Regions from separate parts of the Streptomyces sp. NPDC090994 genome, predicted to be linked through region 3. Evidence: riboswitches for the same ligand, from Rfam matches in the RefSeq annotation. Region 3 holds a riboswitch; each other region holds the start of a gene.
What was found. A riboswitch is a leader RNA that binds a small molecule or an ion and turns the genes downstream of it on or off. The one in region 3 is predicted to bind cobalamin.
Positions count from the first base shown of each region.

Region 1: linked by a shared signal. The riboswitch ahead of ACIQR3_RS05695 (ABC transporter substrate-binding protein) and the one ahead of ACIQR3_RS35260 (ATP-binding cassette domain-containing protein) in region 3 are both predicted to bind cobalamin.
Region 2: linked by a shared signal. The riboswitch ahead of ACIQR3_RS00595 (ribonucleoside-diphosphate reductase subunit alpha) and the one ahead of ACIQR3_RS35260 (ATP-binding cassette domain-containing protein) in region 3 are both predicted to bind cobalamin.

Region 1 is NZ_JBIVWS010000002.1:251,787-261,248, reverse strand. Features, by position in the region: gene ACIQR3_RS05710 (acyl carrier protein) at 167-445, shown strand; gene ACIQR3_RS05705 (beta-ketoacyl-[acyl-carrier-protein] synthase family protein) at 442-1,725, shown strand; gene ACIQR3_RS05700 (ACP S-malonyltransferase) at 1,803-2,846, shown strand; cobalamin riboswitch at 2,841-3,044, shown strand; gene ACIQR3_RS05695 (ABC transporter substrate-binding protein) at 3,098-4,144, shown strand; gene ACIQR3_RS05690 (FecCD family ABC transporter permease) at 4,141-5,157, shown strand; gene ACIQR3_RS05685 (ABC transporter ATP-binding protein) at 5,154-6,158, shown strand; gene ACIQR3_RS05680 (TetR/AcrR family transcriptional regulator) at 6,162-6,785, opposite strand; gene ACIQR3_RS05675 (MSMEG_1061 family FMN-dependent PPOX-type flavoprotein) at 6,913-7,542, shown strand; gene ACIQR3_RS05670 (PDR/VanB family oxidoreductase) at 7,715-8,602, shown strand; gene ACIQR3_RS05665 (siderophore-interacting protein) at 8,642-9,445, shown strand.
Region 2 is NZ_JBIVWS010000001.1:115,191-124,652, reverse strand. Features, by position in the region: gene cyc1 (epi-isozizaene synthase) at 1-149, shown strand, start outside; gene ACIQR3_RS00605 (cytochrome P450) at 146-1,510, shown strand; gene ACIQR3_RS00600 (ribonucleotide-diphosphate reductase subunit beta) at 1,629-2,585, opposite strand; gene ACIQR3_RS00595 (ribonucleoside-diphosphate reductase subunit alpha) at 2,651-5,014, opposite strand; cobalamin riboswitch at 5,136-5,275, opposite strand; gene mctP (monocarboxylate uptake permease MctP) at 5,467-7,077, opposite strand; gene ACIQR3_RS00585 (DUF3311 domain-containing protein) at 7,074-7,340, opposite strand; gene ACIQR3_RS00580 (GntR family transcriptional regulator) at 7,483-8,247, opposite strand; gene ACIQR3_RS00575 (extracellular solute-binding protein) at 8,698-9,462, shown strand, end outside.
Region 3 is NZ_JBIVWS010000032.1:22,947-32,408, reverse strand. Features, by position in the region: gene ACIQR3_RS35285 (class I SAM-dependent methyltransferase) at 1-388, opposite strand, end outside; gene ACIQR3_RS35280 (ABC transporter ATP-binding protein) at 385-1,980, opposite strand; gene ACIQR3_RS35275 (ABC transporter permease subunit) at 1,968-2,798, opposite strand; gene ACIQR3_RS35270 (ABC transporter permease) at 2,795-3,739, opposite strand; gene ACIQR3_RS35265 (ABC transporter substrate-binding protein) at 3,746-5,281, opposite strand; cobalamin riboswitch at 5,398-5,575, shown strand; gene ACIQR3_RS35260 (ATP-binding cassette domain-containing protein) at 5,626-5,946, shown strand; gene ACIQR3_RS35255 (PepSY-associated TM helix domain-containing protein) at 6,144-7,634, shown strand; gene ACIQR3_RS35250 (DUF5134 domain-containing protein) at 7,631-8,284, shown strand; gene ACIQR3_RS35245 (hypothetical protein) at 8,328-8,594, shown strand; gene ACIQR3_RS35240 (heavy metal translocating P-type ATPase) at 8,648-9,462, shown strand, end outside.

The DNA of each region.
Region 1 (9,462 bases), on a different contig from region 3:
TGCCCCGGGGTCTCTCCTGAACCGGCGCTTACCGTTCGGAACGGTCGGAAAGGCTGTCGGCGTGCATCCGGCGGACGCCGGTGCCGTGCCGGAGCGCTCGGGACGGACGGTGCCCCACCGGTCCGTTCCCGGGCGCGTCGCACGCCACGACCAAGGAGGACCTTCCATGCCGCCCACAGCCGACGACCGTGAGCTCTTCGACGAACTGCGGGAACTGCTGGCCGTCACCGTCGAGGACGTGTCCGTCGAGGAGGTCGGCCTCGACAGCGACCTGAAGGACGACCTCGGTGTCGACTCGCTGGCCCTGCTGGAGCTGATCGCCGCGATCGAGGACCGCTGGCAGGTCCAGGTGCCGGTGGACGACGCGGCGCGGCTGACCACGGTCCGCGAGATCGTCGACCATCTCCTCTCCGTGGTCCCCGCCCCGGCCGGTGGCGCCGCGTGAGCCCACTGGACCGGGCCGCGCGGACCCGTGACGAGCCCGCCGCCGTCGTCACGGGGCTGGGCATGACCACGGCCCTGGGCGGTGACGTCCCGTCCACGTGGTCGGCGCTGCTGGACGGCGCCTGCGGGGTCGAGAGCCTCGACTTCGGCTCCCCGGACGGCCCGCCCCAGGTGTATCCGGCGGCGCCCGCCGCCGTGGACCCCGGCTCGGAACTGTCGCCCGCGAAGGCCGCCCACTGCGACCGTTCCGCGCAGTTCGCCCTGGTCGCCGCGCGGGAGGCGCTGCGCGACGCCGGCCTGGAGGGGACGCGCCTGGCGGGCGGCGGCTCCCGGGTCGTCGTCATCGTCGGGGTGGGGCTGGGCGGGCTCATCAGCATCCTGGAGCAGAACCGCAGGCTGGAGGCCGGCGGTCCCGGCCGGGTCAGCCCCCGGGCCATCCCGGTCATGCTGCCCAACCACGCCGCCGCCGAGGTGGGCCTGATGGTCGGCGCCACGGCCGGGGTGCACACCCCGGTCAGTGCCTGCGCGTCCGGCGCCGAGGCCCTCGCCCAGGCCCTCGCCCTGATCCGGGAGGACCGCGCCGACGTGGTGATCGCCGGCGGCGCGGAGGCCGGCCTGCACCCCCTGGTCTTCGCCGGGTTCGCCCGGCTGCGCGCGCTGTCCCGGCGGTGCGACGACCCCGAGCGGGCGTCCCGCCCCTTCGACGCCGACCGAGACGGCTTCGTGATGGGGGAGGGCGCCGGCATGCTGGTGGTGGAGAGCGCCGGGCACGCCGCGGCCCGCGGCGCCCGGGTGCACGGCCGCCTGACCGGCGCGGGCATCACCAACGACAGCCACCACGTCGCCCAGCCGGCGCCCGGTGGCACGGGCTGCGCCGCCGCCGTGACCGCCGCCCTCAACGACGCCGGTCTCTTCCCGGAGGAGGTCCGGCACGTCAACGCGCACGCCACCTCCACACCCGTCGGCGACCTCAGCGAGGCCCAGGCCCTGCACACGGCGTTCGGGAAGGTGCTGGACGACGTGGCGGTCAGCGCGACCAAGGCGGCCCTCGGGCACACCCTGGGCGCCGCCGGCGCCATCGAGGCCGTCACCACCGTCCTCGCCCTGCGGGACAGAACGGCGCCGCCCACCCGCAGCCTCGAACGCGTGGACCCGGCGATCGATCTCCACGTGGTCGGCCGCCGTCCCGAACCGCTGCCCGCCGGACCGCTGGCGGCGGTCAGTACGAGCATGGGTTTCGGCGGGCACAACGTCGCGCTGGCCTTCACCACCGTCCCGTGAACCAGCACCGGCGTCTCACGCATCACCGTGCCGTCGACTCCCGCCCCGCGAGCCCACGTTCCGTGGACCCTCGTCCCGTGAGTCCCCGCCCCGCCGGCGCCGACGGCCCCCCGGCGTGGGCGGCGGACCGGCCGCGCACCGTGCTGATGTGTCCCGGGCAGGGCGCCTACCTCCCAGGCGCCCTGCGTCACCTGCGCGAAGTGCCCGCGGTCGCCGAGGTGCTGGCGACCGTGGACGCCCACACGCCGGACCGCGGCCCCGCCGCCGTGCCGGTCGGCCGGCTCCTCACCGAGGCGGACGCCCCGGGCCCCGAGGAACTCCTGCGCGCGGACCCGCTCGGCTTCGACCTGGCCACCTACGCCGCGGTGGTCGCCGCCGCCACCGTCCTGCTCGACCTCGCCGGCCCCTGGATCGACGCGGTCCTCGGCCACAGCGTCGGGGACCTGGCGGCCCTCACCGCCGCCGGGGCCGTCACCGTGCGCCAGGGCGTCCAGCTGCTGCTCGTACGCGACCGGCTGCTGCGGACCGCCGCGCTCCCGGCGGCCGGCATGGTGGCCACCGACGCCGGCGCCGACCGGGCGGCGGACCTGATCCGTACCTGCGGCACGGAGCGGGTACGGATCGCCGCCCGCAACGCGCCCGCCCAGACGGTCCTCGCCGGTCCCGACGGCCAGCTCGTCCGCCTCCAGCGGGCGCTGCTGGACGACGGGCACCGGGTGACCCGGCTGACCAGCCGCACCGCCTTCCACCATCCGCTGCTCGGGGAGGTCCACCGGTCCTTCCGCCGTCTGCTGCGGGCCCAGCCGATCGCCCGCCCCGCCCTCGCCGTGCACACCACCGCCGGGCACTGGGCGCGGACCCCCGCCCAGCTGCGTACCGCGGCCGCCGCCCACCTCACCGAACCCATGGCCCTGCACCACACCCTGTGCGCCCTGCGCCGGGACGGCTTCACCACCTACCTCGACAGCGGCCCCCGGGCCCTGCTCAGCGCCCTGGTCAAGGCCGGCCTGCCCGGCTGTGCGACCGCCGCGCCGCTGCGCACCCCCGTCGGCGTCGAGCGGATGCGGCAGCGCCTCACCGCTGTCGCCCCGCCGCACCACCCCGGTCGGGGGGCTTGGTAGTCTGCCGAGGCCAGTCACGCCACCTCGGTGGTCAGGGAATCCGGTGGGAATCCGGAACTGACGCGCAGCGGTGAGGGGGACGGGCGGGGCACTGACGCCACTGGGACGGGAACCGCGCGACGGCGGGAACGGTCCTGGGAAGGCGCCTCGTCCGGACGAACCCGAGTCCGAAGACCTGCTGGCACCTCCGCGCTCCGTGCGGAGGTCGATCACAGGCCAGGCTCCGCGTCCAGAGCCCCGACACCCGAGGCATGCCCGTGCTCCGTTCCGTCCCCCGTTCCGCAGCCCTGCTGCTCACCTCCGTCCTGCTGCTCACCGCCTGCGGCACCTCCGGCGGCGACGCCCCGGCCGCGGACGGCTCCCCGTCCGCCGGCCGGCCGGTCACCCTCGAGAACTGCGGACACCGTGTCACCCTGAAGTCGGCGCCGCGGCACGCCGTCTCCCTCAACCAGGGCAGCACCGAGATCCTGCTCTCCCTCGGGCTCGCCGACCGCCTGGCCGGCACCGCGACCTGGACCGACCCCGTGATGAAGGGCCTGGAGAAGGCGAACGCCGGGGTGCCCCGCCTCGCCGACAACGCCCCCTCCTTCGAGAAGGTCCTGGACTCCGGGCCCGACTTCGTCACCGCCTCGTTCGTCTCCACGCTCGGCACGGGCGGCGTCGCCACCCGCGAACAGTTCGAGAAGCTGGGCGTGCCCACCTATGTCTCCCCGTCCGACTGCGCCGCGGGCAAGGACAACGACAGCGGCGGCGACGGCTCCCGCAGCACGCCGCTCACCCTCGACACGGTGTACGGCGAGATACACGACCTGGCGCACGCCTTCCGCGTGGACGAGCGCGGCGACGAACTGGTGAAGCGGCTCAAGGCGCGGGTCCGCGAGGCCACCGACGGCCTCCAGGCGTCCGACGTCTCCCTCATGTACTGGTTCGCCAACGCCCAGTCGCCCTACCTCGCCGGGTGCTGCGGCGCCCCCGGCGCCATCACCCGCGCCCTCGGCGCGCGGAACGTCTTCTCCGACACCCACGACGAGTGGCCCCAGATCAACTGGGAGACCGTCGCCGACCGCGACCCCGACGTCATCGTCCTCGGCGACCTGACCCGCCAGTCCCAGACCGCCGAGACCGCCAAGGCCAAGATCCAGTTCCTGGAGACCAACCCGGCCACCCGCAACCTCACGGCCGTGCGGAAGAAGCGGTACGTCCTGCTGAGCGGACAGGCGATGAACCCGTCCATCCGCACCGTGGAGGGCATCGAAAAGGTGGCGGCCGGCCTGCGGGACCTCGGACTCGCCGAGTGACCGGCATACGGACCCCCTTGCTCACCGCGGCCGGGCTGGCCGCGCTGGCGGTGTCGGTCGCCGTCGCGGTGACCATCGGACCGGCCGACATCTCCACCGCCGACGTATGGACCTCGGTCGCCGCCCACCTCGGGCTGGGACAGACCGGCCTCGCCCCGCTGCGCGACGGCATCGTGTGGGACCTGCGCATGCCGCGCACGATGCTGGCCGCGGTGTGCGGCGCCGGCCTCGCGCTGTGCGGGGCGGTCATGCAGTCCCTGCTGCGCAATCCGCTGGCCGATCCGTTCGTGCTCGGGGTCTCCTCCGGCGCCTCGACCGGGGCGGTCGCCGTGATCGTGCTCGGCGTGGGCGGGGGAGCGGTGTCGCTGTCCGCCGGCGCGTTCTTCGGCGCGCTGTTCTCCTTCGGGCTGGTCCTGCTGCTCAGCCACAGCCTCGGCGGCAGCGTCGACCGGGTGGTGCTGTCCGGGGTGGCCGCCATGCAGCTGTTCTCCGCGCTCACCTCGTTCACCGTGCTGACCTCGGCGGACGCGGAGACCACCCGGGGCGTGATGTTCTGGCTGCTGGGCTCGCTCACCGGCGCCGGCTGGACCGAGGTGCTGCTGTGCGCGGGGGTGCTGGCCGCCGTACTCGTGGTCTGCCTGGTCCACTCCGCCACCCTGGACGCGTTCACCTTCGGCGAGGAGGCCGCGGCGAGCCTCGGTGTGCGCGTGGCCCGCACCCGCCTCGTCCTGCTCTGCGCCACCGCCCTGCTCACCGCCGCCCTGGTCAGCTGCGCCGGGGCGATCGGCTTCGTCGGCCTGGTCCTGCCGCACGCCACCCGCGCGCTCACCGGCGCCGCCCACGCCCGGCTGCTGCCGGTCACCGTGCTGACCGGGGCCGTCTTCCTGGTGTGGGTGGACACCCTCGCCCGTACCGTCCTCGACCCGCAGGAGATCCCGGTGGGAGTGGTGACGTCCCTCATCGGCGTGCCCGCCTTCGTGGCCGTCCTCTACCGGGGCCGGAGGCGGACGTGAACGAGCCCGAGACCGTCGTCTCCGAGACGACCGGTGAGATGGCCGGTGCCGAGACGACCGGCGAGACGGCCGGTGCCGAGACGACCGGCGAGACGGCCGGTCCCGAGACGACCAGTGAGACGGCCGGCCCCGAGACGGTCGGCCAGACGGCCGGCCCCGGGACGGCTGTCCCCGAGACGGCTCGCGAGACGGCCGCTCCCGGGGCCGGGGGCCTGCGCGCCGACCGCGTGGGCCGGCGCGCGGGCGGCCGGCTCGTCGTGGACGGCGTCACCCTCGCCCCCCGCCCGGGCGAGACGGTCGGCCTGCTCGGCCCCAACGGGTCGGGAAAGTCCACGCTGCTCAGACTGCTCGCGGGCGTGCTCCAGCCCGCCGCCGGCGTCGTCACCCTCGACGGCAGGCCGCTGACCGGCGTCGGCCGACGGACCGCGGCCCGCCGTATCGCCACCGTCGAACAGCACGCCCACACCCAGACCGAACTGACCGTCCGGGACGTCGTCGCCCTCGGCCGCATCCCGCACCGCCGCCCCTGGGCGGCCGGGTCGGCCGCGGACGGCCGGGCCGTCGCCGCCGCCCTCGACCGCACCGGCCTCACCGACCGGGCGGACCAGTCCTGGCACACCCTGTCCGGCGGCGAACGCCAGCGCGCCCAGATAGCCCGCGCCCTCGCCCAGGAACCGCGCGAACTGCTGCTGGACGAACCCACCAACCACCTCGACATCCAGCACCAGCTCGACCTGCTGGAACTGGTCGTGAGCCTGCCCGTCACCACGGTCGTCGCCCTGCACGACCTCAATCTCGCGGCGATGTACTGCGACCGCGTCCTCGTCCTCGGCGAGGGCCGGGCCGTCGCCGAGGGAACCCCGGGCGACGTCCTGACCCCCGCCCTGATCGAACGGGTCTACGGCGTCCGCGCCGAGGTCACCGACGACGGCCACGGCCACCCGGTCATCCGCTTCCTGCGCCGCACCGACCGGCCGTCCCCGCCCCTGCCCCCGGCCTGACGCTCACCCCGGGCCGGTGAGGTACCGGTGGAGCATGGCGACGAGTTCGTCCTCCAGGCGCCGGGTGTCCAGCGGGTCGGGAGCCGAGCAGACCTTGTGGACCACCAGCTCCACCGTGGTCACGGCGAGCCGGGCGGCGGCCTCGGTGTCGGCCACCCGGACCTCGGGGTGGTTCTCGAACAACTCCTGGGTGTACCGGAAGCGTTCCGCCTCGTAGTCGTTCACCTTCGCCAGCAGTTCCGGCGACCGCGGTGCCTCCTCGGCCATGATGCGCAGCAGCCGCGGATCGTCGACGTGGTTCTCGATGGCGGCCCGGACGAACACCCGGAGGGTGTCCTCCAGCGATGCGGGCAGCCCCTCGGCCAGGTACCGGGCGACACTGGCCTCCCCGGCTTCCAGGTGCCGGGTCACCAACTCCACCAGGATCGCGTCCTTGTTCGGGTAGTACTGGTAGAGCGAACCGATCGAGACCCGCGCCCGTTCGGCGATCCGGTTGGTGGTGCCCGCCGCGTAGCCGTACTCCTCGAAAATGTGAGCAGCCGCGTCCAGGATGCGCTGCCGGGTCAGCTCGGCGCGGACCTGACGGGGCTGTTTACGTGGGGCGATGGCGCGTCGGCCGGATGTCATGGAACCTCCTGGTCAGGGCCGCGAAAGCGAGTGGCGAACGACCTGAGTAATTGCTCACAATAGTGGCATGACCTGCGGCGGAGCCGTCAAGGACGGCTGCCGATCCTCCTGTTGGGAAGGACCCTTCATGACGCATGTCGCCACGCCTTGCCGGAGCGTTCCCCCGGACGAGGTCCGGGCCCGGCTCGGTGAACCCGACGCCATGACCGCGGCGAAGAAGACCGACCGCCTGGACGCCTACTTCCGCCGGTTCATCGCGCACTCGCCGTTCCTCACCATGGCCACGGCCGACGCCCGGGGCCGCGCCGACTGCTCGCCCCGGGGCGACTACCCCGGCTTCGTCAAGGTCCTCGACGACCGCACGCTCGCCATCCCCGACCGCCCCGGCAACCGGATCGCCGACTCCTTCCGCAACCTCGCCGAGAACGACGGCATCGGGCTGCTCTTCCTCATCCCCGGCATGCGGGAGACGCTGCGCGTCAACGGCCGCGCCCGGCCCACCGACGAGCCCGACGTCCTGGCCCGGATGGAGACCGAGGCCAGGCGGCCGGTGCTGGCCCTCCTGGTCGAGGTGGACGAGGTGTACTTCCACTGCGGCCGCGCGCTCATCCGGTCCCGCCTGTGGGACCCCGCCGCCCAGGCACTCGCCGACGAGATGCCCTCGGTCGGCGAAGTCGCCGTCGCGCAGTCCGGCCTCGACATCGACCCGGAGATCATCGCGAGCCGCCTCGAAGAGGGCTACCGCGAACTGTACTGACCCGGCCCGGACACCGCCGCACACCGAAGGACACCGCCCCATGCCACCGTCGCCGCCTCAAACCCCATCGCCCCAGGCCCCTCCGCCCCTGTCACCACCGCCCCAGGCCCCTCCGCCCCAGGCCCCTCCGCCCCTGTCACCACCGCCCCGGCAGGCCGTCGTCGTCGACCGCATGGCACCCCTCACCGAGGACGTCGTCTCCCTCACCCTCAAGGGCGCCGAAGGCCGCCCGCTCGCCCCCTGGGAGCCGGGCGCCCACATCGACGTCTCCCTGCCCAACTGGCTGACCCGCCAGTACTCGCTGTGCGGGGACCCCGCCGACCGGGACGCCTACCGGATCGCCGTGCGCCACGACCGCCTCAGCCGGGGCGGATCGGAGTACATCCACCGCTTCCTGCGCGCCGGGCGCGGCCTGGAGGTGTCGGCGCCGCGCAACCACTTCCGGCTGCTGCCCGCGCCGGGCTACCTCTTCCTGGCCGGCGGCATCGGCATCACCCCCGTCCTGCCGATGCTGCGGGCGGCGACGGCGGCCGGGACACCCGCCCGGCTGGTGTACGTGGGCCCGTCGACGGACACGATGCCGTTCGCCGACGACCTGCGCGCGCAGTACGGGGACCGGGTGCGCCTCGTCGCCACCCGGGAACAGGGCCGGCCCGACCTGCGCGCCCTGGCCGCGGAGCTGGACGACGCCAGCCTGGTCTACTGCTGCGGCCCCGCGCCCCTGCTGTCCGCCGCCGAGGCCGTCTTCCCCGCCGGGCGTCTGCACGCGGAACGGTTCCGGCCGCTGCGCCGGGAGTTCGGCCCCGACACCGCCTTCGAGGTGGTGTGCGTCCGGTCGGGCGGCACCGTGCAGGTGCCGGAGGGGAAGCCGATGCTCGACGCCCTGGCCCACAGCGGCCGGGCGGTGTCCGCCGGCTGCCGGGAGGGCGTCTGCGGGAGCTGCGAACTCACCGTCCTGGGCGGCGAACCCGACCACCGCGACGACATCGGCGCCCCGGCGGGCCGCATGTATCCGTGCGTCTCCCGCGCACGGTCGGCCCGGCTCGTCGTGGACCTGTGAGCCGTACCACCGAACCACCACGACGAGAGCGAGACAGCGATGAGTCTGCTGCCCAAGACGCGCATGCCCCGGACCCGGCGCATGATCACGCTGGAGGTGCGGGCGACCGAGCGGCTGAGCCCCACCTTCCTGACCGTCACGCTCGGCGGTCCCGAACTGGCCCACCTGGAACCCATGGGACACGACCAGACCGTACGGCTGTTCTTCCCCCGCGCGGGCCAGGAGCGGCTGCGGATGCCGCGCCGCGACAGCGAGGCGTGGATGGCCGAGGTGCTGCTGATGCCGAAGGCGAGCAGGCCCTGGGTGCGCAACTACACCATCCGCCGCATCCGGCCCCGACTCGGGGAACTGGACATCGAGTTCGCCCTGCACGGTGACAGCCCGGCCTCCGCCTGGGCGCGGGGCGCCCGGCCCGGCGACCCGGCCGGCGTCTTCGACATGGGCATCACCTACCTGCCGCCCGAGGACGCCGCGTGGCAGCTGCTCGTCGGTGACGAGAGCGCGCTGCCGGCCATCCTGGCCATCCTGGACGGGGCGCCCGCCTCCCTCACCGGGGACGTGTTCCTGGAGGTGCCGGTCAAGGCCGACTTCCGTACGGACCTCGCCGTTCCCGAGGGCGTCACGGTGCACTGGCTGGCCCGCGACGGCGCCGCACCGGGCGCGGCGGCACTCGACGCGGTGCGGCACGCCGAGCCACGGCCGGGCCGGGGATACGTCTGGGCGGCGGGGGAGTCCCGGCTGGCCACCGGTGTACGCCGCCACCTGGTGCGGGACCGGGCCGTGCCCAAGTCGGACATCGCCTTCCACGGCTACTGGCGCCAGGGCCGGCCCAGCCCCGGCTGAGCCCGGCGCCGACACGC
Region 2 (9,462 bases), on a different contig from region 3:
ATATGCGGAACTGGTTCAGTTCCGTCTACTGGTTCCACCACGAGTCCGGCCGGTACGCCGTCGACAGCTGGGACGACCGGTCCACACCCCCGTACGTCACCAACGGAGACGTCGGAGACGTCCTCGACACAGCGGCAGGTGAGAAATGACCGTCGAGTCGGTGAACTCCCGCACCACCGGGGCGGCGACCGAGCCGCCGCTGGCCGGCGGCGGCCTGCCGCTGCTCGGCCACGGCCTCAAGCTCGTCCGGGACCCGCTGGCCTTCATGGACCAGCTCCGCGACCACGGCGACGTGGTCCGCATCCGTCTCGGCCCCAAGACGGTGTACGCCGTCACCGCCCCGCACCTGACCGGCGCCCTGGCGCTCAGCCCCGACTACGTCATCGCGGGCCCGCTCTGGGAATCCCTGGAGAGCCTGCTCGGCAAGGAGGGGGTGGCCACCGCCAACGGCCCGACGCACCGGCGCCAGCGGCGCACCATCCAGCCGGCGTTCCGGCTCGACGCGATCCCCGCCTACGGGCCGGTCATGGCCGAGGAGGCGTACGCGCTGGTGCGCCGCTGGAGTTCCGGCCAGGTCCTCGACATCACCTCGGAGTCCTTCCGGGTGGCCGTCCGGATTTCCGCCCGCTGCCTGATGCGCGGCACTTACATGGATGACCGTGCCGAACGGATATGCACCGACCTCGCGACCCTGTTCAGCGGCATGTACCAGCGTATGGTCGTCCCCCTCGGGCCGCTTTACCGGATACCCGTGCCGAGCAACCGCGAATTCAACCGGGCGTTGGCCGATCTGCATCTCCTGGTGGACGAGATCGTCGCCGACCGCCGGGCCAGTAGTCAGAAACCGGACGATTTGCTGACGGCTTTGCTGGACGCGACGGACGAGAATGGCGAGCCCATCGGGGAACAGGAGATCCACGACCAGGTCATCGCGATCCTCACCCCCGGCAGCGAAACCGTCGGCTCCGTGCTGATGTCCCTGCTGCTGGTGCTCACCGAGCACCCGGACCTGGGCGACAGGATCCGCGACGAGGTGCGGGACGTCGTGGGTGACCGGCCGGTCGCGTTCGAGGACGTCCGGCAGCTGACGCACACCGCCAACGTGGTCCTGGAGACCATGCGGCTGTATCCCGCCGTGTGGATCCTGACCCGCCGGACGGTGGCCGAGACCGAGCTGGGCGGGTACCGCATCCCGGCCGGGGCGGACGTCATCTACAGCCCCTACGCGGTCCAGCGCGACCGGCGCTCCTTCGAGCGGCACGCGGAGTTCGACCCCGACCGGTGGCTCGACGGGCGGGGCGGGGAGGTGCCCAAGTACGCGATGGCCCCGTTCAGCGTGGGCAACCGCAAGTGCCCCAGCGACCACTTCTCCATGGCCGAACTGACGCTGGTCACCGCCGTGATCGCCGCCGCCTTCCGGTTCGAGCACGCGCCGGGGTCGGACACCCGGCCGCGGATCGGCATCACGCTGCGGCCACGCCGGCTGCGGCTGCGGGCGCTGCCCCGCTGACGCTGACGGACGCGGCGCGCGCGTTCAGGCGGCCCGAGGGTCCCTGACCGCGCGCGCCGGCGGGCGTGCGGGGCGGCGTCCCGTACCGGGGTGAACCGGCGGCGGTGCCCCGGAGGGCTCAGAAGTCCTCGTCCAGGTCGACGGAACCCTCCACCGCCACCTGGTACGCCGACGGGCGCCGCTCGAAGAAGTTGGTCAGCTCCTGGACCCCCTGCAACTCCATGAAGGAGAAGGGGTTCTCGGAGCCGTACACCGGGTCGAAGCCGAGGCGGGCGAGCCGCTGGTCGGCGACGCACTCCAGGTACTGCCGCATGGAGTCGGTGTTCATCCCCGGGAGGCCGTCACCGCACAGGTCGCGCGCGAACTGCAGCTCGGCCTGGACGGCCTCCCGCAGCATGTCGGTGACCTGGCGGCGGAGGTCGTCGTCGAAGAGGTCGGGTTCCTCCTGGCGGACGGTGTCGACCACGTCGAAGGCGAAGGACATGTGCATGGTCTCGTCGCGGAACACCCAGTTGGTGCCGGTCGCCAGGCCGTGCAGCAGGCCCCGGCCGCGGAACCAGTAGACGTAGGCGAAGGCCCCGTAGAAGAACAGGCCCTCGATGCAGGCGGCGAAGCAGATGAGGTTGAGGAGGAAACGGCGCCGGTCGGACTTGGTCTCCAAGCGGTCGATCGACTCCACCGAGTCGATCCACTTGAAGCAGAACTCGGCCTTCTCGCGGATCGAGGGGATGTTCTCGACGGCCGCGAAGGCGGCGGCGCGGTCGTCCGGGTCGGGGAGGTAGGTGTCCAGCAGGGTCAGGTAGAACTGGACGTGGACGGCCTCCTCGAAGAGCTGGCGGGAGAGGTAGAGCCGGGCCTCGGGGGAGTTGATGTGCTTGTAGAGGGTCAGCACGAGGTTGTTCGCCACGATCGAGTCGCCGGTGGCGAAGAAGGCGACCAGGCGGCCGATCAGGTGCTGCTCGGCGGGGGTGAGCCTGGCGAGGTCGGCCACGTCCGAGTGGAGGTCGACCTCCTCCACGGTCCAGGTGTTCTTGATGGCGTCCCGGTAGCGCTCGTAGAAGTCGGGGTAGCGCATGGGGCGCAGGGTCAGCTCGAAGCCGGGGTCGAGCAGGTTCTTGGTCGGGTTCGCCGGGTGGGTCGTCACTGGCAGGCCTCGCAGGACTCGGGGTTCTCCAGGGAGCAGGCGACGGCCGCCTGTGCTGGTGCTGGTGCTGGTGCTTGTGCGGCGCGGGCGATGCGGGTCGCCGGGCGGGAGCGCAGGTAGTACGTGGTCTTCAGGCCCCGCTGCCAGGCGTACGCGTACATCGAGGAGAGCTTGCCGATGGTCGGCGTCTGGAGGAACAGGTTCAGGGACTGGCCCTGGTCGAGGTACGGGGTACGGGCGGCGGCCAGGTCGATCAGGGCGCGCTGCGGGAGTTCCCAGGCGGTGCGGTAGAGGCGGCGGACGTCCTCGGGGAGCCGGTCGAGGTCCTGGACCGAGCCGTTGGCCTCGCGCAGGGCCTCGCGGGTGCCGGCGTCCCAGACGCCGAGCCGCTTGAGGTCGGCCACCAGGTAGGAGTTGACCTGGAGGAACTCGCCGGACAGCGTCTCGCGCTTGAACAGGTTGGACACCTGCGGCTCGACGCACTCGTAGACGCCCGCGATGGAGGCGATGGTGGCGGTCGGGGCGATGGCGAGGAGCAGGGCGTTGCGCAGACCGGTGCGGGCGACGCGCTCGCGCAGGGCGGTCCAGCGGTCGGGCCAGACCGGCTCCACGTCGTAGTGGTCGGGGTGCAGGACCCCGCGTGCGGTACGGGTCTTCTCCCAGGCGGGCAGCGGGCCGCCGCGCTCGGCGAGGTCCGCGGAGGTCTCGTAGGCGGCCAGCATGATCCGTTCGGCGATGCGGGTGGACAGGGCCCTGGCCTCGGCGGAGTCGAAGGGCAGCCGGAGCTTGAAGAAGACGTCCTGGAGACCCATCACGCCGAGGCCGACGGGGCGCCAGCGGCTGTTGGAGCGGGCCGCCTGCCCGGTCGGGTAGTAGTTGATGTCGACGACCCGGTCGAGGAAGGTGACGGCGGTGCGGACGGCCGCGTCCAGGCGGTCCCAGTCGATGGCCTCGCCGGTCACGAAGGCGGCCAGGTTGAGGGAGCCCAGGTTGCACACCGCCGTCTCCCCGTCGTCCGTGACCTCCAGGATCTCCGTGCAGAGGTTGGAGGAGTGGATGACGTGGCCCGGCTCGGCGGTCTGGTTGGCGGTGCGGTTGGCGGTGTCCTTGAAGGTCATCCAGCCGTTGCCGGTCTGCGCGAGGGTGCGCATCATGCGGCCGTACAGCTCGCGGGCGGGGAGCGTCCTGCGGGCCAGGCCGTTGGCCTCGGCCGCCCGGTAGGCCGCGTCGAACTCCGCGCCGTGGAGGTCGGTCAGTCCGGGGACGTCGGCGGGGGAGAAGAGGGACCAGTCCGCGTCCGCCTCGACGCGGCGCATGAACTCGTCCGGGATCCAGTGCGCCAGGTTCAGGTTGTGGGTGCGGCGGGCGTCCTCGCCGGTGTTGTCCCGCAGTTCGAGGAACTCCTCGATGTCCGCGTGCCAGGTCTCCAGGTAGACCGCCGCCGCTCCCTTGCGCCGGCCGCCCTGGTTGACGGCGGCGACCGAGGCGTCGAGCGTCTTGAGGAACGGGACGATGCCGTTGGAGTGCCCGTTGGTGCCGCGGATCAGTGAACCCCGGGCGCGGACGCGGGAGTAGGCGATGCCGATGCCGCCGGCGTGCTTGGAGAGGCGGGCGACCTGGAGGTAGCGCTCGTAGATCGAGTCCAGCTCGTCCCTGGGGGAGTCCAGGAGGTAGCAGGACGACATCTGGGGGTGCCGGGTGCCGGAGTTGAAGAGGGTGGGGGAGGAGGGGAGGTAGTCGAGGCGGCTCATCAGGCCGTAGAGCGCGGCCACCTCGTCGGCGGACCCGGGTGTGTCGTCCTCGGCGAGGCCGGCGGCGACGCGGAGCAGGAAGTGCTGCGGCGTCTCGATCACCTTGCGGGTGTGCGGGTGCCGCAGCAGGTAGCGGCTGTGCAGGGTGCGCAGACCGAAGTAGCCGAAGCGGTCGTCGGCGGCGGGGTCGAGCAGCGCGTCCAGGCGGTCCGCGTGCCGGCGTACGAACTCGGCCGTGCGGTCGGCGATCAGGCCCTCGCGGTGGCCGGTGGCGACGGACTCGGTGAAGGTGGTCACGCCCTGGGAGGCGGCCTCGGCGCGCAGGGTGAGCGTCAGCAGCCGGGCGGCCAGCCGCGAGTACGCCGGGTCCTCGGAGATCAGGCCGGCCGCGGCCTCCGTGGCCAGCTCCCGCAGCTCGGGCTCGTCGGCCCGCGCGGACCGGCCGCGCAGCGCGGCGGCGGCGACCCGGCCGGGGTCGGCGTCGGGGAGGTCGGCGGTCAGTTCTGTCAGGGTCCGCAGCAGCGCGGCACCGGGCCTGTCCTCGGGCACCGGGGGCGTTGCCGGAGCCGGGCCGACCGGTGATACCGGGTCGGCTGGCGCGATGGTCATGGGGAGCACTCCCTCGCTCGGCACGGGGCCTTGCGGAGGGCAGGGGGCAGCTCACGAGCGCGCTCGGCGTCGCGTCCACCGGCCCATTCCACGAGGCCCGGACGTCAGGCGCCCGGACCGGACGGCCGGGCGCACTGTCGGCAGGTACTCGGACTGGACTGGCGTGCGGACACGCGAGTACACCGTTGCGGGACAGTTCCGGATTCGCACCGGATTCCCCTGCGGCGACAGCGAGCACGAGCATACATGTTGTGCCGGGTGAGGAAAGCGACCCCAGATGTAGTGTCCGCCGGGTCGGCGGGGCGGCTCGCACAGTGAGGACGGACCGGGGGAGGGAACGAAGGCGACGCCGCCGAGGTGTGCCTCCTCGGCGGCGTCGCCGCGGGGTGTGTGCGGTCGCTCGGGCCCACGCGGCGAAGCGGCACACCGCCGCACGCCCCGCACGGGGTGCGTCAGTGGGCGGAACCCGCGGTCGCCGGCGGCAGCTCCACCTCCACGCCCGGGTCGCCCGCGTCCGCCGTGTAGTCCTCCGGGCGGGTCTGGTCGACGCCGTCGGGGGCCTTGGCCGCGCGTAGGACGAAGGTCAGGACCACCGTCACCAGCACGTTGAGCACGAACGCCGTCAGACCGATGTACCCGATCTCCCCGATGCCCGGGATCTCCTCCGACGAGCCGCCGAAGTGCGCCTGCGTCGGCGAGGAGACGCCGTACGCCGCGAGCGTGCCGTAGACCATGCCGACCGCCCAGCCGGCCAGCAGCGCCCAGCGGTGGAACCAGCGGGTGAACAGGCCGCCGACCAGCGCCGGGAAGGTCTGCAGGATCCAGATGCCGCCAAGGAGCTGGAAGTTGATCGCGACCGTCTTGTCCATGCCGAGCACGAAGACCAGCGCGCCCACCTTCACCAGCAGCGACACCAGCTTGGAGACCTTGGTCTCCTGTTCCGGCGTGGCGTCGGGCTTGATGAAGTCCTTGTAGATGTTGCGGGTGAAGAGGTTGGCCGCCGCGATCGACATGATGGCCGCCGGGACCAGCGCGCCGATGCCGATCGCCGCGAAGGCCACCCCCGCGAACCAGTCCGGGAACATGTCCTCGAAGAGCTGCGGGATGGCGAGCTGGCCGTTGCTCACCTTGATGCCGGCCGCGATCGCCATGAAGCCCAGCAGGGCCAGCAGCCCCAGCATCAGGGAGTACAGCGGCAGGATCGTGGTGTTGCGCCGGATCACCTCGCGGCTGCGCGAGGACAGCGTCGCGGTGATCGAGTGCGGGTACATGAACAGCGCCAGCGCCGAGCCGAGGGCCAGCGTGGCGTACGTCCACTGGCCGGTGTCGGGCGGGGTCACGCCGCCCGCGCCCGCCGCCTCGAACTTGTCGCCGGCCGCGGCGAAGATGTCGTCGAAGCCGCCCAGCTTGATCGGGATGTAGATGATGGCGACCGCGATCACGAGGTAGATCAGCGTGTCCTTCACGAACGCGATCAGCGCGGGCGCCCGCAGCCCGGACGAGTACGTGTACGCCGCCAGCACGCCGAAGGCGATCAGCAGCGGCAGGTCCTTGATGAACCAGTTGGTGTCCTCACCGCCGCCGACACCCATCACGTCCAGCACGGCCTGGATGCCGACCAGCTGGAGCGCGATGTACGGCATGGTGGCGAGGATGCCGGTGACGGCGACCGCCAGCGACAGTCCCTTCGAGCCGAACCGGCCGCGCACGAAGTCCGAGGTCGTCACGTACCCGTGCTTGTGCGAGACCGACCACAGGCGCGGCAGGAAGGTGAAGATCAGCGGGTAGACCAGGATCGTGTACGGCACCGCGAAGAAGCCGGAGGCGCCCGCCGCGTAGATCGCCGCCGGGACGGCGACGAAGGTGTACGCCGTGTAGAGGTCGCCGCCCAGCAGGAACCAGGTGATCCAGGTGCCGAACGAGCGTCCGCCCAGGCCCCATTCGTCGAGGCTGGCCTCGTTCTCGGCCCGGCGCCAGCGGGCGGCCAGGAAGCCCATCGCGGTGACCAGGACGAAGAAGAAGACGAAGACGGCGAGTGCCACGCCGTTGACGCCGTCGTTCACCTGCCCGCACCCCCCTCAGGAGCGCGCCGGGCCCGCTGGTCACGCTGCCACAGCTTGTACGCGATCATCGTCAGCGCCGTCGAGATCAGCACCCAGGCCATCTGGTACCAGTAGAAGAACGGGATGCCGATGAACGCCGGGTCGGTCTTCGCGTACGACCCGACCCAGAGCATGGCCACGAACGGTGCGACGAGGCAGATCCCGATGATCACGCGCACCGGCGTCACCACCGGCCCCGAGCTCGTTCCTGAGGCTTGCGACATGCGGCGGCTCCGTCCCCTAGTGGTCACCCCTGTAATGCGGAGGCAATCTAGGTGACGGTTACACGACAGCGGAAGACCCCGTCCGCATATCGGTCCCGAAGACCGGCATGTCCCCGTGAAAGCAGCTCAGGGGGAGGGAACGTCAGTCCCGCGGCCGCTTCAGCCGGGCCACGAACTTGTACCGGTCCCCCCGGTACACCGACCGCACCCACTCCACCGGCTGACCGTCCCGGTCCCGCGAGTGCCGGGAGAGCATCAGCATCGGCAGGCCCACGTCGGTGCCGAGCAGGCCGGCCTCGCGCGGGGTGGCCAGCGAGGTCTCGATGGTCTCCTCGGCCTCGGCGAGATGGACGTCGTAGACCTCGGCGAGGGCGGTGTAGAGGGACGTGTACTTGACCAGGGAGCGGCGCAGGGCCGGGAAGCGCTTGGCGCTCAGGTGGGTGGTCTCGATGGCCATCGGCTCCCCGTTGGCCATGCGCAGCCGCTCGATGCGCAGCACCCGGCCGCCCGCCGCGATGTCCAGGAGCGCGGCGATCCGGTCGTCGGCGGTGATGTAGCCGACGTCCAGCAACTGGGACGTGGGTTCCAGCCCCTGGGCACGCATGTCCTCGGTGTACGAGGTGAGTTGCAGCGCCTGCGAGACCTTCGGCTTGGCGACGAACGTGCCCTTGCCCTGGATGCGCTCCAGGCGGCCCTCGACGACGAGTTCCTGGAGGGCCTGGCGCACGGTGGTGCGGGAGGTGTCGAACTCGGCGGCCAGCGTGCGCTCCGGCGGGACCGGTGTGCCGGGCGCCTGGGTCCGCGTCATGTCGAGCAGATGCTTCTTCAGGCGGTAGTACTTGGGCACACGCGCGGTACGGACGGTCGCCCCACCCTCGTTCTCCGCACTGCTGACGTCGGTGCTCATCGCTGCCTTCCCGGCTCCGGATGCCGAAGCGGCCGACGTCCCCGGCCGGCCGCGGCTCACATCGTGGCACGGCTCACCGCGGGCTGGTCCCGCACGCTCCGTGACCCCCTCTGTATACCTCTGGGGCCACCGTTGGTCTAGTCCACCGCGCCGTCAAGCCCGCGTGGTACGCACCGGCCGGGCCCCTTCGCACGGCCGCCGCCGGGTGTCTGGTACGGGCATCCGACGGGGGTCCGATCCGCCCCTCGGGGAATGAAAGGTCCCTGCATATCTCGGTCGCATCACGGAGGCCGGGCGGCCGGTTGCACACCCTTGACAGTCTTATTGGTCTGGGCCAGTCTCCCCGTACTGGTCTACACCATTGGTCCAGTCCCGGCCCCAAGGGCGGTCACGCGTCGGCGAGTTACCGCGGGGAGGCAGGGGGGTTGTGGCATCCCTGAGGAGGGTGGCGTGAAGCGCAAGCTGATATCCGCGATCGGTGTCGCGGGCATGATGGTCTCCATCGCGGCGTGCGGGGGCGGCGACGGCGGCGACAGTGAGGCCGGGACGAAGGGCCAGACCCTCACGGTGTGGGTGATGGACGGATCGTCCCCCGACCAGTGGCAGAAGGAACTGGGCGCCGCCTTCGAGAAGCAGACCGGTTCGAAGGTCAAGTTCGAGATCCAGCAGTGGAACGGCATCCAGCAGAAGCTCACCACCGCCCTCTCCGAGGAGAACCCGCCGGACGTCTTCGAGATCGGCAACACCCAGACCCCCGCCTACGCCAAGACCGGCGGCCTCGCCGACCTCGGTGACCTCAAGAAGGAGATCGGCGGCGAGTGGACCGAGTCCCTCAACGCCTCCTCCGTCTACGAGGGCAAGCAGTACGCGACGCCCTGGTACTTCGCCAACCGCGTCGTCGTCTACAACAAGAAGGTCTGGGCCGACGCGGGCATCAAGGACACCCCCAAGACCCGGGACGAGTTCTACGACGACCTGAAGACGATCGGCGCCAAGACCGACGCCGAGCCGATCTACCTGCCCGGTCAGAACTGGTACCACTTCGTCGGCCTGGTGATCGGCGAGGGTGCCGAACTGGTCAAGAAGGACGGCGACACGTACGTCTCCAACCTGGCCGACCCCAAGGTCACCGCGGCGATGGAGACCTACCAGAAGTTCCAGGCGCTCTCCGAGGCCCCCAAGGACAAGGACGAGGCCACCCCGCAGCAGGCCGAG
Region 3 (9,462 bases):
TGTCCAGCCAGTGCAGGGCGGTGGCGGTCACGACGGCGTCGAAGGAGGTGTGGGGGAGCCGCGCGGTCCAGCCGGGGTCGGTGAGGTCGGCCTCGACGAAGGTGACGCGGTCGTCGCCGGCGAAGTGACCGCGGGCGATGGTCAGCAGGGCCGGGTCGATGTCGACGCAGACGGTACGGGCGCCGGGCAGCGCGCGCAGTACCCGGTCGGTGATGCTGCCGGTGCCGCAGGCAAGGTCGAGGACGAGCGGGGCAGGGCCGGCCACGGCCTCGACGGCGTCGGCCATCACCCGGAAGCGTTCCTCCCGGTCAGGCATGTACCACTCCTGCTGGCGGTCCCAGCTGGTCTGCCACTGCTGCCAGTCGGGGGAGGTGGGGGCGGTGGTCATGGGGCGGGGTGTTCCCTTCGGTTCAGTGGTGGGTCCGTCAAGCGCCGGCCGAGATCCTGGGAGCGCAGCAGCAGGCGGGTGGTGTCGGCGCCGGGGGAGGCGAGGACCGTATGGACCGCGCCGCTCTCCACGACGCGTCCGGTGTCGAGGACGACCAGGTCGTCGGCGAGCCGCTCGACGAGTGCGAGATCGTGGCCGATCCACAGCACGGCCGTGCCGTGCCGCTCTCGCAGCCGGGCGAGCTCGGCGGTGACCAGCGCGGTGCTGACGGCATCGAGGGCGGTGGTGATCTCGTCGCAGATCAGCACGTCGGGTTCGGCGAGCAACGCCCGGGCCAGGGCGGCGCGTTGCAGCTCGCCGCCGGACAGGGCGGCGGCGTGCCGGGTGGCGTGCTCCGGTGTCAGACCGAGGCGCTCCCACAGCTGCCGGGCCTGCCGGTCGGCGTCCGCCGGGGTGCGGCCGCGCAGCCGGACGGCGGTGCGGGCGACCTGTTCCAGGACGGTGCGGCGGTCGTCGAAGGAGTTGCGCACCTCCTGCCAGACGTACTGCACGCCCTGGATCTGCCGGGTGGACCGGTGCCGCAGGACGGGGAGTGGCTCGCTCCGGTGGGTGAGGTGTCCGCGATGGCGTTCGTGCAGTCCGGCGAGGCAGCGGGCGAGGACCGTCTTGCCGCTGCCGGAGGGGCCGACGACGGCGGTGCAGCCGCCCTCCGCGACCCGTACCGTCACCTCGTGCAGGACTTCGCCCTGGCGCCCGGGGTGCAGCCATGCCGTCAGGTTCCTCGCCTCCAGCACGGCCCCGCCCTGCCGAGCGGGCACGGCGCGAGCGGGCGGCAGGGGCGCGACGGCGGGCGCGGGCAGCACGTCGGCTGTGGGGCCGGTCGCGGTTACCCGGCCGCGCTCCAGCAGCACCGTGCGGCCGGCCACCGCGCGGACCAGGTCGTGGTCGTGGCTGAGCAGCAGCAGGGCGTATCCCTCGGCGGCCAGCCGGGTCAGTTGTCCCGCGAGGCGCAGCCGGGCCACCGTGTCGAGACCGGTGCTGGGTTCGTCGAGGACCAGGACCCGGGGCCCGCAGGCCAGGACCTGGGCGAGGACGACGCGCTGGCGCTGCCCGCCCGAGAACTGGTGCGGGAAGCGGCGCAGGACGGCCCGGTCGGCGGGCAGGCCGGCGGTACGCAGGGCGCCGGTCGCGCGGCCGGTGGCGGCGGCACGGCCACGGGTGCCGTCTGCGTCGGCGGGCCGGTGCAGACGAACGAGTTCGGTCAGGACCGAGCCGATGCGCCGGGCGGGGTTGAGGGCGTGCGCCGGGTGCTGCGGCAGGTAGGCGACGACGCGGCCCCGGACGTCGCGTGCCGCGCCCGTCGGACCCTTTACGCCCACCACCTCGACGCCCGCGACGCGTACCGTGCCGGTCAGCCGTACGCCGGGTGCGGCCTCGCCCAGCAGGGCCAGCGCGGCGCTGGTCTTGCCGCTGCCGGAGGGGCCCACCAGGGCGGTCACCTCACCCGGGGAGACGGTGAGGTCGACGCCGTCGAGCAGCCGGGCCGGGCCGGCCAGCGCGGTCAGCGCGCTGACCTCGATCACTGGTTCCACGCCGTCGCCTTCCCGTAGCTCCGTACGGAGTGCGGCAGCAGCCCGTCCGCCAGCAGGTTGGCGCCGACCACGAACATCACCAGCAGCAGCGTGGGTGCGAGCACGGCCCACGGCTGCACGAACAGCGCCTCCCGGCTCGCGGCGAGCAGCACCCCCCAGTCCGGGGAGGTCGCATCGAGGCCGAGGCCGAGGAAGTTGGCGGCGGCCACTGTGAAGACCGCGCCGCCCACCCGGGTGCCGGCGTCGGCGGCGGCCACCGGCAGCACGGCCCGTCCGACGTGGCTGAACAGGACGCGTGCCGGTGACTCCCCTTGCAGCCGCATCGCCTCGGCGACGGGACCGCTGGCCGCGTCCAGCGCCGCCGCCCGCAACAGCCGAGCCACGGCGGGCACGTTCAGAGCCGCTACTGCCAACGCCACCGCGATCGGATTTCCCTGCCAGCCGACCCCGACCACACTGATCACCAGCAACGACGGCAGCGGCAGCAGCAGTTCCACCGGCCGCATCAGCAGATCGTCGAGCCACCGGTTGCGCGAGGCGGCCGCGGCGAGTCCGAGCACGGCGCCCACGGCGACGGCCAGCGCAACGGCGGCACAGGCCACACCCAGTGCGCTGGTCCCGCCGCGCAGCACCAGCGCCAACACGTCCCGGCCCAGTCCGTCCGTGCCCAGCGGATGCCCGTCGCCGAGGGCGTAGGGCATGCCGTCGGAGGGGGTGTCGGCGTCCGTGACGAACGGGCCGGCGACGGCCGCGGTGACCGGCACCGCCAGGAGCAGTGCTCCGCCCGTCGTGCGCCGGGTGCGTCCGCCGGCGTTCATCGCAGTACCTCCGTACGGGGAGCCAGCCGGTGGCTGACGAGGTCCGCCGCCAGGTTGAGCAGGCAGGCCACGGCGGCCAGGGCCAGGGTGAGCGCCTGCACGGTGGGAACGTCGCGGTTCTGCACCGCCTCGACCAGCGCGGTGGCGGTGCCGGGGACGGCGAAGACGGCCTCGACGACGAGGACACCGCCCAGCAACTGGTCGCCGGTGCGGGCGAGTTCCTGCACGCCGGGCACGGCCGCGTTCGGCAGGACGTGCCGCAGCACCAGCCGGACGGGCGGCACGCCGAGCCGACGGGCCTGCACCGTGTAACCGGCGTGCAGCGCGGTCAGCGTCCCGGCGCGGATCTGCCGGGACAGCAGGCACACGGTGCGGGCCAGCAGCACCGCCACCGGCAGCACGAACAACTCCGGTCGCTGCCACCACACGTCGTCCGCGCCCACCCACGTCGACGGCAGCCAGCCCAGGCGCAGCGCGAAGACGCCGACCAGCAGCAGGGCGAGAACGAAGTCGGGTACGGAGGTGAGGGCAAGGGTCGCGGCGGAGACGAGACGGTCGGTGCGACTGCCCGCGCGCAGCCCGGTGAGCAGCCCGACGGCGACGGCGAGCGGCACCAGCAGCACGATCGTCACGGCGGCCAGTGCGGCCGTCACCGGCACCGAGGACGACAGGACTTCGCTGACCGGGCCGCCGCCGACCAGCGAGGTCCCCAGGTCCCCGGTGACCAGGCCGTGCGCCCAGTCGGCGAACCGCTCGGCGAGCGGCCGGTCGAGACCCATCTGCTCCCGGAGCCGGGCGACCTGCTCCAGTCCCGCCTGCTCGTTGAAGTCGACGGTGGCGGCGTCGCCCGGCAGCAGCTCGGTCAGCAGGAAGACGATGACGCTGAGCGCGGCGAGCTGCACGAGCGTCCACCCGGACCGCCGCAGGGCGTAGCGCAGCACCCGTACTCAGTCCAGCCATACCGTGTCGAACCTGGCCCAGTCCACGGTGTTGGGTGGGGCCTCCTTCACCCCCTGGACGCTGCGGGAGACGGCGTTCAGCCACTCGGGATGCCCCCACAGCACCAGCCCGCCCCGGTCGCGCAGGGTCGTCTGCACCGACCGGTACCGCGCGGTGCGCCGCTCGTCGTCCACCACGGCCCGCGCGGCGGTGAAGGCGTCGTCGAAGTCTCCGTGCTTCCAGGCGCTCTGGTTCTGCGGGGCGTCGGTGAGCAGCCGTTCGCTGATGTAGGTGGGGATCGTCATGGCGCCGCAGCGGTGGTTGGTGACGGTGCCCTTGGTCAGCGCGTCCGTGAAGTACGACTCCGGCGGCCCGTTGACGACCTCCACCTTCAGGCCCGCTTCCCCGGCCTGCTCGGTGAACAGATGGGCGGCCTGCGTGAAACCGTCGGCGGCGGTGGAGGTGTAGAAGGTGACCTTCTTGTTGTACAGGCCGGTGCGCTTGAGCAGTGTCCGGGCCCGGGCCACGTCCCGCTCGCGCTGCTCCAGGCCGTCCGGGTAGTACGTGTAGCCCTTGCCGTACAGGTCGTTGCCGATCTCCGCGCGGCCCGAGCACACCACCTCCACCAGCCGCTCCCGGTCCACGAACAGCTTGACCGCCAGCGCCGCGTCCGGGTCGTCGAACGGCGCCCGGTCCGTCTTCAGCGCGAACCCCTGCACCCCGCTGCGCTCGGTGGCCACCACCCGCACCCGGCTGTCACGGGCGACGGTACGGGCGAAGGTGGGCGTCATCTCGTGCGCGAAGTGCACCTCGCCGCTGCGCACGGCGGCGGCGCGGGCCTCGCTCTCCGCCGAGAGGATGCGTATCTCGTCCAGGTGCGGGACGCCGTTCCAGTGGTCGTCGAAACGGCGGCCGGTGAAGCTGCGTCCGGCGGTGAAGGAGACGAACCGGAACGGGCCGGTGCCGACCGGCTTCGTCGGATCGTCCCAGCCGTCCCGGACGATGGGTGTCCCGGTCATTGCGAGCTGGCTGGGCAGTTCGGCGTTGGGCCGGTCCAGGGTGATCTCCACGCCCCGCTTGCCCACCTTGCGGCAGTTGGCCAGGTCGATGTGGGACAGCGAGTTCTTGGCCAGGTGGTCGGCGGCGTCCGGGTCGAGGATGCGGGACAGGCTGTACAGCACGTCGTCCGCGGTGAGGGGGTGGCCGTCGTGGAAAGTGGCCTGGCGCAGCTCGAAGCGCCACACCCGGGCCTCGTCGTCGCTGGACCAGGAACGGGCCAGTCTCGGGACGGGCCGCAGGGTGGAGTCCAGCTCGACGAGCTTGTCGAAGACGGCCTTGTGCCGCGCGATGTCCACGAACTGCCGCTGCGCGTGCGGGTCCATGGTCTCCTTCACACCCGCGCCGGGGAAGGCCGCGCTCAGTGTCCCGCCCTTCTTCGGCGACGAGGAACCGGAACCGGTGGCCGAGCAGCCGGGAAGCAGCAGTCCGGCGCCTGTCGCGACCGCCGCGGCGAGCACGCTGCGGCGGGTGGGGGGGACCGGCATGAGGGCGCACCTTCCTGCTTGTTGCTCCTTGACCACGGCACACGCATCCAATCCGTAATTGCAAAAGGCATGCAATAGGGGGTGGTGTGGAACTGATCACTTCCGCCCGTCACCCCGTCCTGCATAGTGCGCGGCGTACACGCGAGTGACGAGAACCAGGAAGCCGGTGCTAGTCCGGCGCGGTCCCGCCACTGTGACCGGGGAGCGAACCCCACACGCCACGGCCGCCCGGTCGGAAGGCGGTGCGAGCGGTGATCCGGCAGCCAGGAGACTGGCCCGTCGCTTTCACCGGCCGTCCGGGGCGTGGACTCCCCAGGCCCGCGGACCGGGCGCACGGCGAGGTGGTGTCGCTCGCCGCCCGCCTCGGCCTGGACCCGGCCGGCCTGGCCCGCCCTCCCGCCACCCTGTCCGGCGGCCAGCTCCAGCGCGCCGCGCTCATCCGCGCGGTGACGGCCCGGCCCGCCCTCCTCATCTGTGACGAGGTGACCTCCGCTCTCGATCCGACCGCCGCGCGGGCAGCGGTCCGCCTGCTGGCGCAGGAGAGCGCCGAGCACGGCATGGCCGTCCTCCTCGGCACGCACGACAGCGCGCTCTTCGCGGCGGTCGCCCAGCGCCGGCTGCGGGTGACCGACGGACGGGTCGAGGAGAGCGACGCGACCGGCTGAGGTGGCGGACCGCTGTACGCGGGGCGTGGCACGGACGCCCGATGAGCGTTCGGCGTGCCTCGCCGGAGCAGATCGGACCCGCCTGACCTCTGTGATGCCCGTCACAACAGGGTGAGGGAACTTCCGCTTTTCCGTGCCCGACTACTGCACCAGACGATCGACGGCGGCAGTGGCCGTGTCCGGCAGAGAGGACCGTCATGACGGAGAGCCGTGCGGCGCGGGAGGCGACGGGCGCGACCACCGCGGAACCGCCGTCCGACGCGTCGGAGGCGGACGGTGCGCACGTCCGGGCCGGCGGGACGACGGCGGCCACCGCGACCACGGGCGGTCCCCGCATGTCGTGGAACGCTGCGCGGCCGCTGCTGCTGCGACTCCACTTCTACGCCGGTGTCGTCATCGGGCCGTTCCTGCTCGTCGCGGCGGTCACCGGTCTGCTGTACACGGCGACACCGCAGATCGAGGCGGTGGTCTACCGGCACGAGCTGCACGTGACTCCGGACGGCGACCCCGAGGCGCTGTCGGCGCAGGTGGCCGCCGCGCGTGCGGCGGTCCCCGACGGGACGCTGGTGTCGGTGACACCGGCGCCCGGCCGTACCGACAGCACCCGGGTCGTCTTCGAGAAGCCGGGTCTGCCGGACAACTGCACGCAGACCGCGTTCGTCGATCCGTACACGAGTGAAGTCCTCGGTCAGGAACGCACCTTCGCCGGCTGGTGGATGCCCGTGCGGGCCTGGGTGGACGGACTCCACCGGCACCTGAACCTCGGTGAGCCCGGCCGTGTCTACAGTGAGATCGCGGCCAGTTGGCTGTGGGTGGAGATCCTCGGTGGCCTCGCCCTGTGGCTGACCACTCCCCGTGCCCGCGACCGGGTCCGGCGGGTCCTCGTCCCCCAGGGCGGTCCGAAGGGACGCAAGCGCACCATGTCCTGGCACGCCGCGGTCGGCGTGTGGGCCTCGGCCGGTCTGCTCGGGCTGTCCGTCACGGGCATGACCTGGTCCGTGCACGCCGGGGCGAGCATCGGCGAGATCCAGTCGGCACTCGCCGGTCCCAGCCCGGCCCTCACCACCACCCTGCCCGGCACCACCGGCGGGAAGGATCCCGGCCCGGGGGCGGGAGCCGCGCACGACGTGGGCATCGACGCGGTCGTGGCGGCAGCGCGGGAGGCCGGACTGCGCGGCGTGCTGGACGTGTCGCCGCCGACGGAGGATCAGGCCACGTACGTCGTCAAGGAGAACACCCGCAGCTGGCCGGAACGCCATGACACGGTGGCCGTCGACCCGGCCACCGGCGACATCACGGACCGTACCTACTGGGCGGACTACCCGCTCCTGGCCAAGATGACGAGCTGGGGCATCGACGCCCACATGGGCCTCCTGTTCGGCCTGGCCAACCAGATCGTCCTCGCGCTGCTCGCGCTCGCCCTGATCGGCATGATCCTGTGGGGCTACCGGATGTGGTGGCTGCGCAGGCCCACCCGCACCGACGGCTTCGCCCTCGGCCGGGCACCGGCACGCGGGGCCTGGCGGCGACTGCCGGGCTGGTTCCTGGCGCCCGCCGTCCTGGTGACCGCGGTGATCGGCTACTGCATACCCTTGTTCGGCCTGCCCCTGCTGTGTTTCATCGCCGTCGACGTGGTCCTCGGCGCCCGGCAGCGGCGCCGCGCCGGCCGGACGGAGGCGGCGGCATGATCAACGCGACCGGTCTCAGGTGGATCCTCACCGCCCTGTTCGTCCTCCCCGCCCTCCACGCGCTCTGGCTGGCGGCGAGGCCCGGCCGTACGCTCCCCAACCGGGTGGGTCACCTGCTGCACGCCGTCATGGGCGGCGCGATGGCCGCGATGGCCTGGCCCTGGGGCATGGACCTGCCCACCGACCCGCAGGTCGTCCTCTTCTCGGTGGCGGCGGTGTGGTTCGCTGCCACCGCGACGTTGCGCTCCCCGGCGACGGACTCACTGCGGACCCGGCTCCTCGCCGCGGTCCCGCACGTCGTCATGATGCTGGCCATGGCGTGGATGGCCGCCGTGATGGACGGGTCCGCGATGGGCTCCGGCGGCTCGGGGGGCGGGCACCACGACATGGAGGGGATGGACATGTCCGCCACGGGTGCGATCAGCGTGATGTCGCTGACCGGCGCGGGGCAGCAGTGGACCGCCGCCCTCCTGGCCGTCGTCCTCACCGCGCTCGGACTGCTGTGGCTGTCCCAGGCGTTCGACCGGGGACGCGTGGTCACCGCGCCGGGGCGGGGTGCCGCCGTACCCGTCCGTGCCGAGGCGGCCGAACCGGCCTGTCACGGTGCGATGGCCGTGGGCATGGCGGTGATGTTCGTCCTCCTTCTGTGACGCCCTGCTGCTTTCACGCCCGAACGATCAGGAAAGGCCGACCATGTCCGATGTCCCGCTGTCCCCCCGCCCTGCCGGCGTGACCGCCCGCAGATTCCTCCCCCCTCCCGCGCTCTGCGGCTTCCTGCTGCTGCTCGCGCTGGTGTTCTCGGTGTCCTACGCCATCGGCTCGGCGGCCGGTCCCGTGGCACCCGGCATGCACGGCACCGGCGGGTCCGGCGGAGGAGGAGACGGCGGCGGTGACGGTACGTCCAGCACGGGCGGAGGCATGGAGGACATGCCCGGCATGGGTCACGGGAGCGGCGAGTGAGGGCGGGCGAACCGACGGCGAGTCTCGTCGTCACGGACCTCACCGTGGGCGGCATGACCTGCGCGGCCTGTGTGCGGCGGGTGGAGAAGAAACTCGCCAAGCTGGAGGGCGTCACGGCCACGGTCAACCTGGCCACCGGGCTGGCCCGGGTCAGTCATCCGGCCGGCGTCGCGCCCGGTGACCTCGTCACCGCGGTCGAGCAGGCCGGATACCAGGCCGCGCTGCCCGCGCCGCCCGAGGACGACGCGGCGGCCGGGGAGCCGGACCGGGGTGACGCCGAGGCCCGCCGGGAGCGGGAACGGCTGCTGGTCACCGCGCTGTTGGCGGTGCCCGTGCTGGCGCTGTCGATGGCCCCGGCCCTGCAGTTTCGCAACTGGCAGTGGCTCTGTTTCGTGCTGGCCGCCCCGGTCGCGGTGTGGAGTGCCTGGCCGTTTCACCTGCGGGCGCTGCGCGGACTGCGGCACTCCACGGCCACCATGGACACCCTGGTCTCGCTCGGGGTGCTGGCCTCCTTCTCCTGGTCGGTGTACGCGCTGTTCCTCGGCGGGGCGGGCGAGCCGGGGATGCGGATGTCGTTCAGTCTGGTGCCGTCCGCCTCCGAGGGCATGGCCCACCTGTATCTCGAAGCGGCCGTGAGTGTCCCGCTGTTCGTGCTGACCGGGCGGTTCCTGGAGGCGCGGGCCAAGCGGGGCACCGGGGCGGCGCTGCGCTCCCTGGCGGAGCTGGCCGCCAAGGAGGTGTCGGTACGGGACGAGCACGGTGAGCGGTCGATTCCCATCGAGCGGTTGCGGGTGGGCCAGGTCTTCGTGGTGCGGCCCGGTGAGCGGGTCGCCACCGACGGGCGGGTCGCGGAGGGACGTTCCGCCGT